2 regions of the Stenotrophomonas sp. YJH_SMC_6 genome follow, and region 1 is predicted to be linked to the other one. Evidence: riboswitches for the same ligand, from Rfam matches in the RefSeq annotation. Region 1 holds a riboswitch; the other holds the start of a gene.
The links. A riboswitch is a leader RNA that binds a small molecule or an ion and turns the genes downstream of it on or off. The one in region 1 is predicted to bind glycine.

Region 1 (8,607 bases):
TCGCAGCCACTGCCCACTAGCCTTCGGCCGTCGTTCACCACCCAAGGACCGCCCGTGAAACACCGTCATCTCCTGCTGGCCTCGGCAATCGCCGCCGCCACGCTGGCCCTGGCCGCCTGCAAGAAGGAAGCTGCCCCAGGCACCGATACCGCCAGCAGCAGCGCCCCGGCCGGCGAAACCGCCGACCAGTTCGTGGCCCGCATCAATGCCGAATTCAAGGCCGCCTACCCGGAGATGACCTCGGCGCAGTGGCTGTCTTCCACCTACATCAACAGTGATTCGGAACGCATCGCGGCCAAGGCCAACGAGCGCTCGCTGACCCAGCTCAACAGCTGGATCGAGCAGGCCGCCAAGTTCGATGGCAAGCCGATGAGCGAGGACAGCAAGCGCGCGATCCACCTGCTGAAACTGATGTCCTCGATGCCGGCGCCGCGCGATCCGGCCAAGCTGGCCGAGCTGACCCAGATCGCCACCCGCATGGAAGGCAGCTACGGCGCTGGCAAGTACTGCACCGACGCCAACGATCCGAACTCCTGCCGCCAGCTGGGCGAGCTGGAACAGGTACTGGCGCGCAGCCGCGACTACGACAAGCAGCTTGACGCCTGGCAGGGCTGGCACAGCACCACCAAGAGCATGCGCGGCGACTACCAGAAGTTCGTCGGCCTGGTGAACGAAGGCGCCAAGGGCATGGGCTTCACCGATGCCGGCCAGATGTGGCGCAGCGGCTACGACATGCCGCCGGAGCAGATCGGCCCGGAAACCGACCGCCTGTGGGAACAGGTCAAGCCGATGTACGAGCAGCTGCACTGCTACGCGCGCGGCAAGCTGGACAAGACCTATGGCAAGGACAAGGCCGAAGTAGGCAATGGCCTGATCGCCGCGCACCTGCTGGGCAACATGTGGCAGCAGGACTGGTCGAACCTGTGGGACCAGCTGGAACCGTACCCGGGCGCCGGCAGCCTGGACATCACCGCGGCGCTGGAAAAGCAGTACCAGACCAACCTGAGCGCGGCGCTGGCCAAGGCCGGCAAGGATGCCAACGTGGCCGCGCAGTACAAGGCGCAGCGCGAGGCCGAACTGCGTACCGCCAAGCAGATGACCGAGCGCGCGCAGGACTTCTACGTGTCGCTGGGCATGCCGTCGCTGCCGCAGTCCTACTGGGAAAAGACCCAGTTCATCAAGCCTGACGACCGCGACGTGGTCTGCCACGCCAGTGCCTGGGACATGAACATGGAAGGCGACGTGCGCACCAAGATGTGCATCAAGCCGAACGAAGAGAACTTCACCACCATCTACCACGAGCTGGGCCACATCTATTACGACCTGGCCTACAACCCGCTGCCGCCGCTGTTCCAGGGCGGTGCCAACGATGGCTTCCATGAAGCGATCGGCGACACCATCGTGCTGGCGATGACGCCCAAGTACCTCAGCTCGATCGGCCTGGTCGATGCGCCGACCGAAAGCCGCGAGGCGGTCATCAACAACCAGATGCGCATGGCGCTGTCAGGCGTGTCGTTCCTGCCGTTCGGGCTGATGATCGACCGCTGGCGCTGGGGCGTGTTCGATGGCTCGATCACTGCCGACAACTACAACAAGGCGTGGTGGGACCTGAAGGCCAAGTACCAGGGCGTGGCGCCGGCCAGCACCCGTGGCGAAGAGTTCTTCGATCCGGGCGCGAAGTACCACGTGCCGGGCAACACTCCGTACACCCGCTACTTCCTGGCGCGCATCCTGCAGTTCCAGTTCTACAAGGGCCTGTGCGACGCGTCCGGCTACAAGGGCCCGCTGCATGAGTGCACCTTCTACGGCAACAAGGAAGCCGGCCAGAAGTACTGGGCGATGCTGAGCAAGGGTGCCAGCCAGCCGTGGCAGGCCACGCTGAAGGAGCTGACCGGTACCGACAAGCTCGATGCCGGCCCGATGATCGAGTACTTCACCCCGGTCAACGAGTGGCTGAAGCAGCAGAACGAAGGCCAGATGTGCGGCTGGCAGGCCAACGCGGCCCCGGCGGCGAAATGAAAAAAGGGGCGGGTCCGAAAGGATCCGCCCCTTTCCGGTAGTGCCGGCCGCCGGCCGGCAACTGCACGGTGAAAATCCGTCTGGCAGCCAGCCAGCGGCCGGCTCTACCGCAACAGCGGTCAGCTGTTCTTCTTCGCGGCCATCGCTGCGGCCAGCTCGGCCTTGAATTCCTCGAAGGTCTGGCCCTTCTCCCTGGCTTCGGCCTGTGCGGCATCGCGCAGCGCGTCGGAGTACATCAGGCGCACCGGCGTGCCATTGCGTTCGTGCAACTCACCGGCCTGCATGATCAGCGCCAGCACCTGTGCGGCGCTTTCGCTGTGGCCGGCAATGCGGCCATCCATGCCCAGCACCCATTCGCCGTCGCGGCGCACGACACCGGCCAGCAGGGTGCGCTGTGCATCGCGCAGTTCCGCATGCGGCTCCACCGGCGAGGCCTGCGCGGCGGCCTTGTTGGCGGCCTGCTTTTCCTGGCGACGGCGCTGGTCGCGGCGGGTCTTGGAGCTGGTGGACATGGTGCGGTACCGCTGCGAAGGGGGGCGCAAGGATAGCGCACCCCGCCCGCAGCAACGCTTCACACCCCTCAGTCCAGCACTTTGCCGTGCCGCCAGTAGCCCATGAAGGTGATCGCGCGGCGGTCCAGCCCGCAATCACGCACCAGGTGGCGGCGGATCGCCATCACCGCCCCCGCCTCGCCCGCCACCCAGGCATACAGCGGCCCGGCCACACCGGTTTCGGCCTGCTCCCAGAGGATCTGCGTATCGACGTCGATCTCCTCCAGCGCATCGCCGGCAGTCACGCCCGAGGTCGCTGCCAACCGCGCCTGGACCGCCTGCAGCAACCGCTGTCCGTAGGCGGCCTGCCCGCGCGGCAGCCAGACCAGCTCGGCGCTGGAGGGCGCCTTCAGGTGCACCGCATCACCGGCCTGCGCCACCTCCAGCAGCGCCAGCGTGCGCGGTGGGTCGACCATGGCCGCCAGTTCCTCGAGGATGCCGGCCACCGCAGGCAACGCGGTTTCATCGGCCACCAGCAGCACCTGGCCGACACCGGCCGGTGGCTTCCACTCCCAGCCCTCGCTGCTCTCGGCACAGTCGGCGTCCGGGGCCAGCAGCACCACGCGGTCGCCTGGGCGGGCGTGCATGGCCCAGCGCGAGGCGGGGCCGGTTTCGCCATGGATGACGAAATCGACGTCGACCTCGCCCTGCTCCGCGCGCAACTGGCGGATGGTGTAGGTACGCATCGGCGGGCGCTTGTCGTCCGGCAGGGCCCGGTAGCGTGGGTACCAGTCTTCACCGCTGGGGACCTGCGGCACCTCCTGGCCGGGCAAGGGGAAGAACACCTTGATGCGCTGGTCAGGGCCTTCGGTCTTCATCCGCGCCACGTCGGCACCGGTGAACACCATGCGGTCCAGGGAAGGGGAAAGAACGCGGCGCTCCTTCAGCGCCACCTCGAACAGGCGGTAGGTCTGCTGCGCAGCCATGGGGAACCTCATGCAACGACCTCGGATTGGCTGGCTGTCGTGCATCCACGCACCGGCTGGCTGGAGTGCCCAGCCTAGTCCGGTCGTTCCTCTTCGCAAGCGTTGCGGGCAAAGCGGCCGGCCCTACCCCTGCGCGCTGCTCAATGGCCCGTGCAGGCCGCCTGTACCGCGCGTTCACGCTGGTGTTCCCAGTACCAGAACACGAAGCCGGCGGCGAAGAACGCGGCCTGCCCCAGCGCCAGGTGCAGCGGGCTGGCGCTGAGCAGCGGCGACACCACGCCGGCCACCACCGTGCTGATCATCAGCTGCACGAAGGCCTGCAGCGACGAGGCCAGGCCGCGCTGATGCGGGTACATGTCCAGCACCGCCAGCGCCAGGATCGGGAAGATCAATGCCATGCCCATGCCGCCCAGGAAGATCGGCAGCACCGCCCACGGCAGCACGAACTGCGGCGACAGCGCCACGTAGCCGACATTCAGCAGCACCGACAGCGCACACAGGCCGAAACCAATGGACACCTGGCGGGTGGGCGTGGTGTGCCCGGCCATGCGCCCCGACAGGAACGAGCCGGTGGTCATGCCGCCGATGGTGGGGATGAACAGCCAGGCAAAACCACCCTCGCCCAGATGCAGGTGCTGCATCACGAACACCGGCGCCGAGGAGATGTACAGGAAAATGCCGCCGAAACCGATGCTGCCGGCCAGCGCCAGGCGCAGGAACCGCGGGTTGAAACCGATGCGCACGTAATCACGCAGCAGCACGCGCGGCGACAACGGCACCCGTGCCTCCACCGGGTGGGTTTCCGGCAGGTAGCGTGCAGTGGCCGCCAGCAGGAGCAGCGCAAACACCACCAGGAACCAGAAAATCAGTGGCCAGCCGGCGCCGCTGAGCAGGATCCAGCCGCCGATGATCGGTGCGATGGCCGGAGCGATGCCGAACAGCATCGATACCTGGCTCATCAGGCGCTGCGCGTCGTGTCCGTGGTACAGGTCGCGGATCACCGCGCGGCCGACGATCATGCCGACGCCTGCTGACAGGCCCTGCAGCGCACGGAACGCCAGCAGCGTGGTCAGGTCGGTGGACAGCGCGCAGCCGACCGAAGCGCCGACGAACACCACCAGGCCACCGAGGATCACCCGCTTGCGGCCCCAGGCATCGGACAGCGGGCCGTGCGCAAGGCTCATCAGGCCGTAGAACAGCAGGTACACGCTGATGGTCTGCTGCACCGCCACCTCGTCCACCGCCAGGCGCTGGGCCAGCTGCGGGAACGCCGGGAAGATGGTGTCGATCGAGAACGGACCGAACATGGCCAGGCCGGCGAGCAGCAGGGCCATGCGGCGGGTGGAGGGAGCAACAGCGGCGGTCATGGGAAAGGCGTCCGGCAGGGCCATGCGCGGCACGCACGGCGGGCGCCGGTCCCCTGCAGCAGGGACGGCGCCAGATGAATTCGGGTATCCGCCCATCATAGGTGGGGATTGCGCCTGATGCCATGCATCAGTGCACAAAACGCACGGACGGGCCATCGGCCATTCAGGCGCGGCCTCCAGGACCGAAGGCGGCCGCCGCGCCCGCAACGGGCTATAATCGGCGGGCAACACGGTGGGAGAAGCGGAATACCGCTGCCGAAGGCGCAACGCCCGTAATCGCTCAGGCCCGATACCACCCGTAACACAACTCTGGAGAGACCGGTTCGATCCGGCGCCGAAGGGGCACGAAGCTGCGGTCCGCCGCGCTTTTAAACTCTCAGGCAAAAGGACAGAGGGGCGCCCCGCAGACCGCCGACCGGCGGCTTGTGCCCGTGCGTGTGCCCTTTCCTGACGGATCCTTCGCCATGTCCCAGAACACCCCTTCCCTGCGTGAGCTCGAGCACCACAACGCGTTCGTCGAGCGCCACATCGGCCCCAACGACGCCGAGATCGCGCAGATGCTCGACGTCGTCGGCCACGCGTCGCTGGATGCGATGACCGACGCCATCGTGCCGGCCAAGATCAAGTCGCCGGCACCGCTGGCACTGCCGGAGTCGATGACCGAAGTGCAGGCACTGGCGAAGATCCGTGCGATCGCCGACAAGAACACCGTGCTGCGCAGCTTCATCGGCCAGGGTTACTACGGTACCCACACGCCGAACGTGATCCTGCGCAACATCCTGGAAAACCCGGCGTGGTACACCGCCTACACCCCGTACCAGGCGGAAATCTCGCAGGGCCGCATGGAAGCGCTGATCAACTTCCAGACCCTGTGCGCCGACCTGACCGGCATGGAAATCGCCAACGCCTCGCTGCTGGACGAAGCAACCGCCGCCGCCGAAGCGATGACCCTGGCCAAGCGTTCGGCCAAGTCGAAGTCGGACACCTTCTTCGTGCACGACGCCGTGCACCCGCAGACCCTGGAACTGCTGCGTACCCGCGCCGAGCCCATGGGCATCGTGCTGCGCGTCGGCACCCCGGCCGAAGCGCTGGAAGCAGAAGCCTTCGGCCTGCTGCTGCAGTATCCGGACACCTTCGGCCAGGTCGGCGACTACAAGGCGCTGGTCGATGCCGTGCACGCACGCGGCGGCCTGGTGGCCGTGGCCACCGACCTGCTGGCCTTGACCCTGCTGGCTGCCCCGGGCGAATGGGGCGCGGACATCGTGGTCGGCAACAGCCAGCGTTTCGGCGTGCCGTTCGGCTTCGGTGGCCCGCACGCCGCCTTCATGGCCTGCCGTGACGCCTACAAGCGCTCGATGCCGGGCCGCCTGATCGGCGTTTCGATCGATGCCCAGGGCAACCCGGCCTACCGCCTGACCCTGCAGACCCGCGAACAGCACATCCGCCGCGAGAAGGCCACCTCCAACATCTGTACCGCGCAGGTGCTGCTGGCGGTGATGGCCTCGATGTACGCCGTTTACCACGGCCCGGAAGGCCTCACCCGCATTGCCCGCCGCACCCATCGACTGGCCTCGATCCTGGCCGCAGCGCTGCGCAATGCCGGCGTGCAGGTCGGTGGCGACTTCTTCGACACCCTGCACGTCACCGGCGTGCATGCCGATGAAATCCATGCCAAGGCACGCGCCGCCGGTTACAACCTGCGCGCGATCGACAGCGACTCGGTCGGCATCAGCCTGGACGAGACCACCACCCGCGCCGACATCGTCGCCGTGGCTGCGGTGTTCGGTGCCTCGCTGGACGTCGACGCGCTGGATGCCAGCACCGCCGACGCGCTGCCGGCCGGCCTGCTGCGCCAGTCCGCGTTCCTGACCCACCCGGTGTTCAACACCCACCACAGCGAGCACGAGCTGCTGCGCTACCTGCGTTCGCTGGCCGACAAGGACCTGGCGATGGACCGCACGATGATCCCGCTGGGTTCGTGCACCATGAAGCTCAACGCCACCGCCGAGATGATCCCGGTGACCTGGCCGGAGTTCTCGCAGATCCACCCGCTGGTGCCGGCCGACCAGGCGCTGGGCTACAAGGAACTGATCGACACGCTGGAAGCGATGCTGGTCGAATGCACCGGCTACGACGCGGTCAGCCTGCAGCCGAACTCCGGTGCACAGGGCGAGTACGCCGGCCTGCTGGCGATCCGCGCCTACCACCGCTCGCGCGGCGAAGGCCACCGCGACATCTGCCTGATCCCGGATTCGGCGCACGGCACCAACCCGGCCTCGGCGCAGATGTGCGGCATGAAGGTGGTGGTCACCAAGACCGATGCCAACGGCAATGTCGATGTTGAAGACATCCGCCTCAACGCCGAGAAGTACAGCGACCGCCTGGCCGCGATCATGATGACCTACCCGTCCACGCACGGCGTGTTCGAGGAAGAGGTGGTCGAGATCTGCGAGATCATCCACCAGCACGGCGGCCAGGTGTACACCGACGGCGCCAACATGAACGCCCTGGTCGGCGTGGCCAAGCCCGGCAAGTGGGGTTCGGACGTTTCGCACCTGAACCTGCACAAGACCTTCTGCATCCCGCACGGCGGCGGCGGCCCGGGCGTCGGCCCGTGCGCGGTCAAGGAACACCTGGCCCCGTTCCTGCCGGGCAAGCTGGGTGACAACGGCCCGGTCGGCATGGTCAGCGCCGCCAGCTTCGGCAGCGCCTCGATCCTGCCGATCAGCTGGATGTACATCGCGATGATGGGCCGCGAAGGCCTGCGTAAGGCCACCCAGGTCGCGCAGCTCAACGCCAACTACATCGCCAAGCGCCTGGCCCCGCACTTCAAGACCCTGTACACCGGCCGCAACGGCCTGGTGGCACACGAGTGCATCCTAGACGTACGCCCGCTGGAGAAGACCAGCGGCATCGGCGCCGAGGACGTCGCCAAGCGCCTGATCGACTTCGGCTTCCACGCCCCGACCCTGAGCTTCCCGGTGGCCGGCACGCTGATGGTCGAACCGACCGAGAGCGAATCGCTGCACGAGCTGGACCGCTTCATCGACGCGATGATCCAGATCCGCGAGGAGATCACCGCGATCGAAGACGGCCGTCTGGACCGCGAGGACAACCCGCTGAAGAACGCGCCGCACACCGCCACCGCGGTGACCGCCAGCGAGTGGACCCACGCCTACCCGCGCGAACTGGCTGCCTTCCCGCTGGCCAGCCTGAAGCAGAGCAAGTACTGGCCGCCGGTGGCGCGCGTCGACAACGTGTACGGCGACAAGAACGTGATGTGCGCCTGCATCCCGGTCGATGCCTACAAGGATGATGAAGTCGAGGCTTGATTCCTCGCGGCATCGGTAAAGAGAACGGCCCGCGCAAGCGGGCCGTTTTCATGAGGGCGGGTGGACCAGGGTCCACATCCACGGTAATCCCGATCACGGGTCCGGCATCTGCCCCAGGCTCAACTGCCACGACACGCCGAAGCGATCCTGTACCCAGCCGTAGCGGTTGCTGAAGTCATAGTCGCCCACCGGCATCAGCCAGTGGCCGCCCTCGCCCAGCACGCGCGCGGCGCGCTCGAACTGCTCGGCGCCGGAGCACTCGACGAACAGCGAGATCGACGGGCTGAAGGTGAAATCGTGCACGTCCAGGCTGTCAAAGCACAGGTAGTGGGTGCCACCGAGCAGGAAGATGGCCTGTCGGACCTGCCCGGGCACGCCGGCACCGGCGCCGTCCGGATGGCGCTGCATTGCC
Region 2 (8,607 bases), on a different contig from region 1:
CGATTGCCTGTTGCTGCATGGCTACCGGGTACGGGTGGCAGCGGACGCGACGGCGCTGGACGTGCTGCTGCAGGTCGATCGCCCGGACGTGATCATCCTCGACTGGATGATGCCCGGTGAGGATGGCCTGTCGGTCTGCCGCCGGCTGCAGGCACGGGCCATTCCGATCCTGATGCTGTCGGCGATGGGCAGCGCACCGGACAGGGTGATCGGCCTGGAGATGGGCGCGGACGACTACCTGGCCAAGCCGTTCGACCCGCGCGAGCTGCTGGCGCGGGTACGCGCGCTGCTGCGCCGGCAGGACAAGCTGCGCGCGCGGGTAGCCAGTGAACTGCGCTTTTCTGGTTGGCGGTTGCTGCCGGAACAACGTCGCCTGCTGGCGCCGGATGGGAACGAGCTGGTGCTCAGCCGTGGTGAATTCAGCCTGTTGCTGGCGCTGGCCGAACGCCCCGGGCGGGTGCTGGGGCGCGAGCAGCTGCTGCAGCTGAGCCGTGGCGAACCGAGTGACAGCGTCGACCGCGCGGTCGACCTGGCGATCAGCCGCCTGCGCCGCAAGCTCGGGCAGGCCTCACCCGGTGCGGAAGCCCTGGTGCAGACATCGCGTGGCGAAGGCTATCGCTTCCACGCCGAGGTACAGGTGCTGTGAACAGCCGGTGGCCGACCGCGCGTTGGATCACGATGCTGGCCCTGGCCAGCCTGCTGCTGGCGACACTGGTCAGCGTGGCCGTGGTTGGCTGGATGCCTCGGCCCGCGCCGCCACCGATGCGGTTGGACCAGGCCGTGCAGGTGCTGCGGGGGGAGCAGGCCGCGGCACCACTGGGCCTGCATCTGGCGACGCAGGATGCGCCACCACAGGGCAGTGCCAGTGACTGGCTCACCCAGTTGGCGGCGCTGCAGATGGGTTTGCCGGCGAAGGAGGTGCGCCTGGTCTGGAGCGGACAGGGCAAGGCGCCTGATGTGCAGGTCATCGAAGGCGGCGAGGTGCTCGACGGCACGGCGCGGGTCGGTGTACTGAAGGCGCAGGCCGCGCTGCTGACCGCGATGCAATGGCCGCCGTTTGAACTGGGCGTGCGCCAGGCCGATGGCCGCTGGCGGGTGGTCGGCAGCGATCACAGTGATCTGGCAGCTTGGCGGCGACAGGTGATACTGGCGCTGCTGGGCGGTGCCGTGTTGCTGGCGCCGCTGGCGGCGTGGGCATCGATCCGGCTGGGGCGTCCACTACGACGCTTGGCCGATGCCAGTGCACGTGTGGACCTGCAAGCCGACACGCCCCTGCCGGATGATGGCCCGCGCGAGGTACAGATGCTGGCCGCCGCGATCGGCACCGGTCGAGAGCGCCTGCGTGCGCAGGCCCAGGACATGACCCATATGCTGGCTGCAGTGGCGCACGACCTGCGCACACCATTGACCGGCCTGCGACTGCGCGCCGAGTTCGCGCCCACACCACAGGCGGCCCGGATGGTGGCGGACATCGAGCGCATGGACACGATGATCGAGCAGGTGCTCGATTACGCACGCGGCGAATTGCAGCCGTTGCAGATGCGCCCGCTGGATCTGGCCGCGCTGCTGGAGGAGTGCGTGCAGGCAGCGTTGCTGCGCGGTGTCGAGATCTCCATCCAGGGGCCGGACAGTCTGCCCTGGCACGGCGACGCGCTGCTGCTTCGGCGCGCGTTCGACAACCTTATCGACAATGCCGATCGCTATGCCGGGGCGATGGAACTGCGGCTTGCCGTGGTTGAGCGAGGGGTCCAGCTGGAGGTGATGGATCGGGGCCCAGGTATCGCCGAGGGCGACCGAGTACGCCTGCTGCAACCGTTCCAGCGCAGCGAGCGTTCTCGTAGTCGCACCACCGGTGGAGCGGGACTTGGGCTGGCAGTGGCCGCCAATGTGGCGAGGCGGCACGCGGGCGAACTGCAGCTGCTGCACCGGGAGGGCGGCGGGCTGATTGCGTGCCTGCTGCTGGGAAAGTTCACCTGATATCGGCTGTGGTTTACAGGCAGCGGCTGTTCGGCTGTATGATTAGGCGCCTAACCATATCACGTACTTGAGATGATCGAAGCCAAGCACCATGCCCTGATCGAGGAAGCGCAGCGACGCGGTCACGCCAACATCGCGCCGCTGCGCCTGTGTTTCCAGCTGCTCTCGCTGTCCTCGTCGATCGATCGCGACTGCGCCGCGCGGCTGGCACCGCATGGGCTCAGCGAGGGTCGCTTCATCGTGCTGTTCCTGTTGCACGGGGCCGGTGGCGCACTGCCGCCGCATGTGCTGGCCGAGCGCGCCGGCGTGACCCGCGCCACCATCAGCGGCCTGCTCGATGGCCTGCAGCGCGAAGGCCTGCTGCAGCGTCGCAACGACGACGGGGATGGCCGCCGCCTGCAGATCGTGTTGACCACACCGGGAAAGCGTTTGGCCGAATCGCTGTTCGAGCAGCACACGCAATGGATCGGTGGGCTGTTCAACGGCCTGGATGCTGATGAACAGCAGCAGCTGTCACAGCTGCTGCACAAGGTCTGGCAGCACACGGACGCCGGGCGGGAATCCGCAGCATGAGCACGGCCATTCCTGCGGAACGCCGGCAAGCACTCAACACCGGCCGCGTCCCCGCCACCCATCTGGCAGAATGCCTGGCAGTGGATTTTGCCGCGCTGCTGCAGGTGGTGGCGCCTGCGCTTGCACCGGAGGCGCAGCAACGCATGCGGGACGCCTCAGGCAAGGGCATCACGCTGCGCATGGCCCTGGCTGCGCAACTGCTGCGTGAGGCGGGGCAGGGGGCGCCTGCGCTTTGGCAGCATCACAGCTCCGATACCGTGCGTGGCTGGGCCTGCTACCTGATCGGCAGCGATGCCCGCGCAACGCTGGCAGGGAAACTGCAGCAGATGCGCACACTGGCCGATGACCCCCATTTCGGTGTGCGCGAATGGGCGTGGCTGGCACTACGCACGGACATCGTTGCCGCACCACTGCAGGCGCTGGAGCACCTGCAACCGTGGTCACAGGAAACATCGCCGTACCTGCGCCGCTTTGCCTGCGAAGCACTGCGTCCGCGCGGTGTCTGGGCCACGCATATCGCACTGTTCAAGCAGCACCCGGAACATGTATCCGCGCTGCTGGAAGCACTGGCCGACGATCCGGAACGCTATGTGCAGGATTCGGTCGGAAACTGGCTCAACGATGCCGGCAAGACCCAGCCGCAGTGGCTGCGCCAGCTGTGTACGCGTTGGCAGCATGAGCGCCACAGCGACGCCAACGCCTACATCCGCAAACGCGCGCTGCGCTCGCTCCGGTAGTGCCGGCCGCTGGCCGGCACCCCCCGAACCCTCAAGGAAGAACCACCATGTCGCACACCTTCATCGAGCTCTACACCGCCACCCCTGCCTGGACCACACTTCCGCCCGAGCAGCGGAACGCCTTCTTCGCCCGTATCGGCGCCGGCATGCAGCAGTTCGATCCGGTCCGCATCACGCCGCTGGCGATGGGCCGCATTGCCTCGGGCGTACCGCACGGCAGCGATGAGCAGTTCTATGCGGTCTGGCGCTGTGCAAGCCGCGAGGAGGTCGATGCGTTGATGGCCGGCATTGCCGCTACCGGCTGGCATGAGTACTTCACCACCACCCAGGCGGTAGGCGCGATGGACAGCATGGCCCAGCACCTTGCCGACCTGGCCGCCTTGTAGCGGCGCGGCAGACGCCGGCAGATCCCGGTGCTGGGCATGGGTGGCACATGCGCCTGTCACCCAGACGCGGTAAACAGGACATTGCCCATGTCCATCCGCAGGAAGGTCGATCATGCAGAGCACGCTCCAGGTCACGCTGTTCGGCCCTCTTGGCGACAGCCCGGCGTTGCAGTTGCCGGGGCTGGAGGGGCCGTCGGTGGCCATCCAGGAATCGGCCCTGCGGCGCTTGGTTTCCGATCTCTACACCGCGCGTTCCCTGCTCAACCCCGAGCAGCTGGACGAGGCCCGGCAGGAACTGGATCGCGTGCTGGAACGCTGGGCCGACATCCATGAGGGCCTGCTGCTGGATGTGGAAGTGCATGGCAAATGAGCGACGTTGCGTGGTTGCCGCCGCGTGGGCAGGGCCGGCGCGCATCTCGCTGAACCGCGTCCCCAGTTGCGGATGAAACATTTTGCACTGCGCAAAAGCTGTGCTATCAATACAACCCATGAACGCAGCCGCCACCCGCTTTTACTGGTATTACTTTCCGAAGCCATTGGCGGAGGAAGGACTGCGCTCACCCTGAAGAAAGCTTCAGACGCATTCCCGAAAGCCGCCAGCGAACCTGGCGGCTTTTTTCATGCCGCCACGCTGGGGACCCCCAACGTTCCGGAGACCTCCCCCAATGCCCCCGCACACCGACGACCTGCGTATCCGCACCATCGAACCGCTGACACCGCCTGCCCAGCTGCTGGCGATGCTGCCGTGTGACGATGAAGCCTCCGACACCGTCAGCGCCTCGCGCGCGGCCCTGCACCAGATCCTGCATGGCCGTGACGACCGCCTGGCAGTGGTGGTTGGCCCATGCTCGATCCACGACCCGAAGGCCGCCATCGAGTACGCCCAGCGCCTGAAGCCGCTGCGTGACGCGCTGGCCGGGGAACTTGAAATCGTGATGCGCGTGTACTTCGAGAAGCCGCGCACCACGGTGGGCTGGAAGGGCCTGATCAACGACCCGGACCTGGATGGCAGCTTCAGGATCGACAAGGGCCTGCGCATTGCCCGTGGCCTGCTGCGCGACATCAACAAGCTCGGCCTGCCGGCCGGCGTCGAGTTCCTTGACGTGATCTCGCCGCAATACATCGCCGATCTGGTGGCCTGGGGCGCCATTGGTGCGCGCACCACCGAAAGCCAGGTGCACCGCGAACTGGCCTCGGGGCTGTCGTGCCCGGTCGGCTTCAAGAACGGCACCGATGGCAACGTGAAGATCGCCGCCGACGCGGTGGGTGCGGCCTCCAATCCGCATCACTTCCTGTCGGTCACCAAGCAGGGCGGCACCGCCATCGTGTCGACCACTGGCAACCCGGATTGCCATGTGATCCTGCGCGGCGGCAAGCAGCCGAACTACGATGCAGGCAGTGTCGCCGAGGCCTGCCAGGCGCTGGCCAAGGCCAAGCTGCCGACGCGCCTGATGATCGACGCCAGCCATGCCAACAGCCTGAAGAACCCGGACAACCAGCCGAAGGTGATCGAGGACATCGCCGTTCAGTTGGAAGACGGTGAACAGCGCATCGTCGGTGTGATGATCGAGAGCCATCTAGTCGGTGGTCGCCAGGAACTGGTGGAAGGCCAACCGCTGGTCTACGGGCAGAGCATCACCGATGGCTGCATCGACTGGGACACCACCGTGACGGTGCTGGAGCGACTGGCCGCGGCCGTGCGCGCCCGTCGCGACGTGAAGGTGTCCGAAGCCGCTTGAGTGCGGCACGTGTGTGGATGGCGGCCAGCGCCTGCGGGGGTGCGGCCGCGATCAGGGCCGGTCGGAGTTGGAGTCCGGCCCATCTGCACCGGCGATGCGCCTGGCGCTGCGCATGAGCGACAGCGCCAGGTACATCGCCGGGGTGGTGCGGATTCCGCCGCGCGAACCTCAATGCACTTCGTCGTGGTACACGAACTTCGGCATTTCCCAGCGGTAGTGGATCGCCAGCAGGCGCAGCGCGAAGCCGCCGCCGAGGCAGCACAGGATCGCGGTGGCGTCGGCCACGCCCCAGTGCAGCAGCAACAGGTAGGCCGCGCCGGTCAGCAGCGCGATGATCGCGTACAGCTCCTTCTGGAAGATCAGCGGCACCTCGTTGCAGAGGATGTCGCGCAGCACGCCGCCGAACGCGCCGGTCAGCATGCCGGCGATCAGCACGATCGGCATCGCATGGCCGGCTTCGCGCGCAATCGAGCAGCCGATCAGGGTGAAGGCGATCAGGCCCAGGCCATCGAGCACCAGGAAGGTGCGGCGGAAGTGGTGCATCCAGCGTGCGACCCAGGTGGCGATCAGCGCCGCGCACACGGTGAAGCCCAGGTACTCGGGATGCTTCACCCAGCCCAGCGGGTAGTGGCCGAGCAGGATGTCGCGCAGTGAACCACCGCCGAGTGCGGTGACGCAGGCGATCATGACCACGCCGAACAGGTCCATGCGGCGGCGGCCGGCGGACAGCGCGCCGGTCATGGCTTCGGCGGAAATGGCGATCAGGTAGATGATGGACAGCAACATGGGGCAGGCTCCGGGCGCGGTGGGGCCGGCCATGCGCGGACGCCGCCATTGCCTGCGCAATGACGGAATGACGATGACCGGTGCCGCTCCCGCTGTCCTTTTGCCTGAGAGTTCAGCGGCATGGGCCGCGTGCCCCTTCGGCGGATCGTCCCGGGCATGCCCGGTGACCTCTCTCCAGCTCGGCGAGTCGAATGCATGGTTGGTGGGATTCCAGCCCACCGGCCTGAGCGATCATGGGAGCCTGCGCCTTCGGCGGGCGCCAGCGCGGCGCCTCTCTCCTGCATTCGGGCGCCAGTATATCCGCTGCAGTGCAGCACGGCATAATCCGGGCATGGCCCCGTCCCTCCGCCCGTGGTTCCTGTACCTGCTCGAATGTCGCGATGGCAGCTATTACGCCGGCATCAGCACCGACGTGGACGCGCGCTTCGCCGCCCACCAGGCCGGCAAGGGCGCGCGCTACACCCGGGCCCGGCCACCGCTGCGCGTGCTGGCCGTGCGCGAATACCCGGACCGGGCCGCCGCCTCGCGGGCCGAATGGCAGCTCAAGCAGCAGCCGCGGGAACGCAAGCTGGCCTGGCTGCAGGCGGTGGATGCTGGGTCCCTGTAGATCCATGGCATACATGGATGCCTCTGTGCCGCCATGCGATGATCGCCCAGCCCTCAGCGCTGGAGACCCGGATGTCCACCGTCGCCCTGTTGTTCGCTCTCTCCGCGTCAACCAGTCCGGCTGTCGACCCGGCCACCCTCGCGGCCATCGAAGCCACCTGCCATGACTACGTCGACGGCCAGCTGGAGGCCGACCCGCAGCGCGTCGCCCGCTCCCTGCACCCGGACCTGGCCAAGCGCGCGGTCCTCGGCGATACGCCCGACGAGCGGCTGGGCCTGCGCCGCATGTCGAAGGAAGAACTGGTCGCGCTGACGAAGCAGGGCGCGCTGAAAACCCCGAAGGATCAATGGGACCGCCGCTGCACGGTGCTGGACGTGACCGGCAATGCCGCCTCGGTGCGATTGGAAACGCCGTGGTTCGTCGATTACTTCCACATGGGGCGCTTCGACCAGCGCTGGGTCATCGTCAACGCGTTGTGGTACCCGAAACCGAAGGCGAAGTGAGCACGATGCGTGCCGCCGGTAAGGCATGGGTCTCCGTCGTCGTACTGGCCGCCGGCATCGCACTGCTGCCTGGCCTGCTGTACCTGCTCGGGCTTGCCCTGGTGGGCGGTTGGCCGAAGCCAGCAGACCGTGCGCCCAGTGGTGTGGCTGCGTGCAGCAGTGAACCGCGAACAGGATTTCAGCCGATGAATCCCTGGAGTTTCGCCGCGCAGTTCTTCGACGACGACGCGATGAAGAAGAAGGTGCCAGAGTTGGAACGGGAGGCGTTCTGGATTGCCCGCCGCCATCTTTGGCGGCAGCCACGGCACGACATGCTGCGCTGGCATCTGAGCAGCACGGCACTGACGATCTGGATTACCCGCAACTGGAGTGCCGCGCAGATTGCCGACACCGCAAGGAAGGAGGACTTCTGCCGCGCATGGTCGAAACGGCGGGCGCCCGGCGGCCCGATGAAGCGGTAGATCCACGCCATGCATTGATGATGTTGACGGAGTCAGAGCCCTTTCCTGCGGAGAGGGGACGGACCGCGCGGCAGCCGGCCAGCGGCCGGCACTACCGTCGGGGTCGCCGGTCTTCCTGGTCATCACCGAAGATGATGCGCGCGCTGCGCTGGTAGCTCCAGTACGCCACGGCCCAGTTCAGCAGCACTACGATGCGGTTGCGGAAGCCGATCAGGAAGAACACGTGCGCGGCCAGCCAGAACCACCAGGCCAGCACGCCCGACAGCTGCAGCCGGCCCAAGTGCACGATCGCGGCCATGCGACCGATGGTGGCCAGGTTGCCGTAGTCGGCGTACTTGAACGGGCCGGGCTCGGGCTTGCCGTGCAGGCGTGCGCGGATCACCTCGGCCACGTATTTGCCCATCTGCTTGGCAGCGGGTGCCACGCCGGGTACCGGCTTGCCGTCGGCCTGGCTCAGTGCGGCCAGGTCACCGGCCACGAACAGCTCCGGGTGATCGGGCAGGGTCAGGTCCGGTTGCACCGGCACGCGGCCGGCGCGGTCCAGCGGCACGTCCAGCGTGCGCGCCAGCGGTGAAGCGGCCACGCCGGCGGCCCAGACCACGGTGCGGGCCGGTACGAACTGGTCACCGAGCGTGAAGCCCTGGCTGTCGATGTCGCTCACCGGGGTACCGGTCAGCACTTCCACGCCCAGCTTTTCCAGCTGGCGGCGTGCTTTCAGCGAAAGTACTTCCGGGAACGAGGACAGCACGCGCGGGCCGGCCTCGACCAGCCGCACCTTGGCGCTGGCCGGGTCGATGTGGCGGAATTCGTTGCGCAACGTATGCCGCGCGATCTCGGC

Region 2: it holds a riboswitch for glycine, as region 1 does, so the genes downstream of both, AC5P9N_RS05610 (trimeric intracellular cation channel family protein) here and gcvP (aminomethyl-transferring glycine dehydrogenase) in region 1, are expected to answer to the same signal.

What each region holds. Positions count from the first base shown of each region.
Region 1 covers NZ_JCAFUM010000018.1:55,053-63,659, forward strand. Annotated here, with positions in the region: gene AC5P9N_RS19520 (M2 family metallopeptidase) at 55-2,019, shown strand; gene AC5P9N_RS19525 (hypothetical protein) at 2,139-2,531, opposite strand; gene AC5P9N_RS19530 (siderophore-interacting protein) at 2,600-3,496, opposite strand; gene AC5P9N_RS19535 (multidrug effflux MFS transporter) at 3,637-4,863, opposite strand; glycine riboswitch at 5,163-5,265, shown strand; gene gcvP (aminomethyl-transferring glycine dehydrogenase) at 5,328-8,195, shown strand; gene AC5P9N_RS19545 (VOC family protein) at 8,289-8,607, opposite strand, start outside.
Region 2 covers NZ_JCAFUM010000004.1:128,835-137,441, reverse strand. Annotated here, with positions in the region: gene AC5P9N_RS05645 (response regulator transcription factor) at 1-646, shown strand, start outside; gene AC5P9N_RS05640 (sensor histidine kinase) at 679-1,977, shown strand; gene AC5P9N_RS05635 (MarR family winged helix-turn-helix transcriptional regulator) at 2,050-2,550, shown strand; gene AC5P9N_RS05630 (DNA alkylation repair protein) at 2,547-3,287, shown strand; gene AC5P9N_RS05625 (DUF6616 family protein) at 3,335-3,673, shown strand; gene AC5P9N_RS05620 (hypothetical protein) at 3,786-4,043, shown strand; gene AC5P9N_RS05615 (3-deoxy-7-phosphoheptulonate synthase) at 4,339-5,412, shown strand; gene AC5P9N_RS05610 (trimeric intracellular cation channel family protein) at 5,581-6,198, opposite strand; glycine riboswitch at 6,281-6,386, opposite strand; glycine riboswitch at 6,400-6,489, opposite strand; gene AC5P9N_RS05605 (GIY-YIG nuclease family protein) at 6,530-6,805, shown strand; gene AC5P9N_RS05600 (nuclear transport factor 2 family protein) at 6,877-7,308, shown strand; gene AC5P9N_RS05595 (hypothetical protein) at 7,314-7,769, shown strand; gene AC5P9N_RS05590 (NAD(P)/FAD-dependent oxidoreductase) at 7,861-8,607, opposite strand, start outside.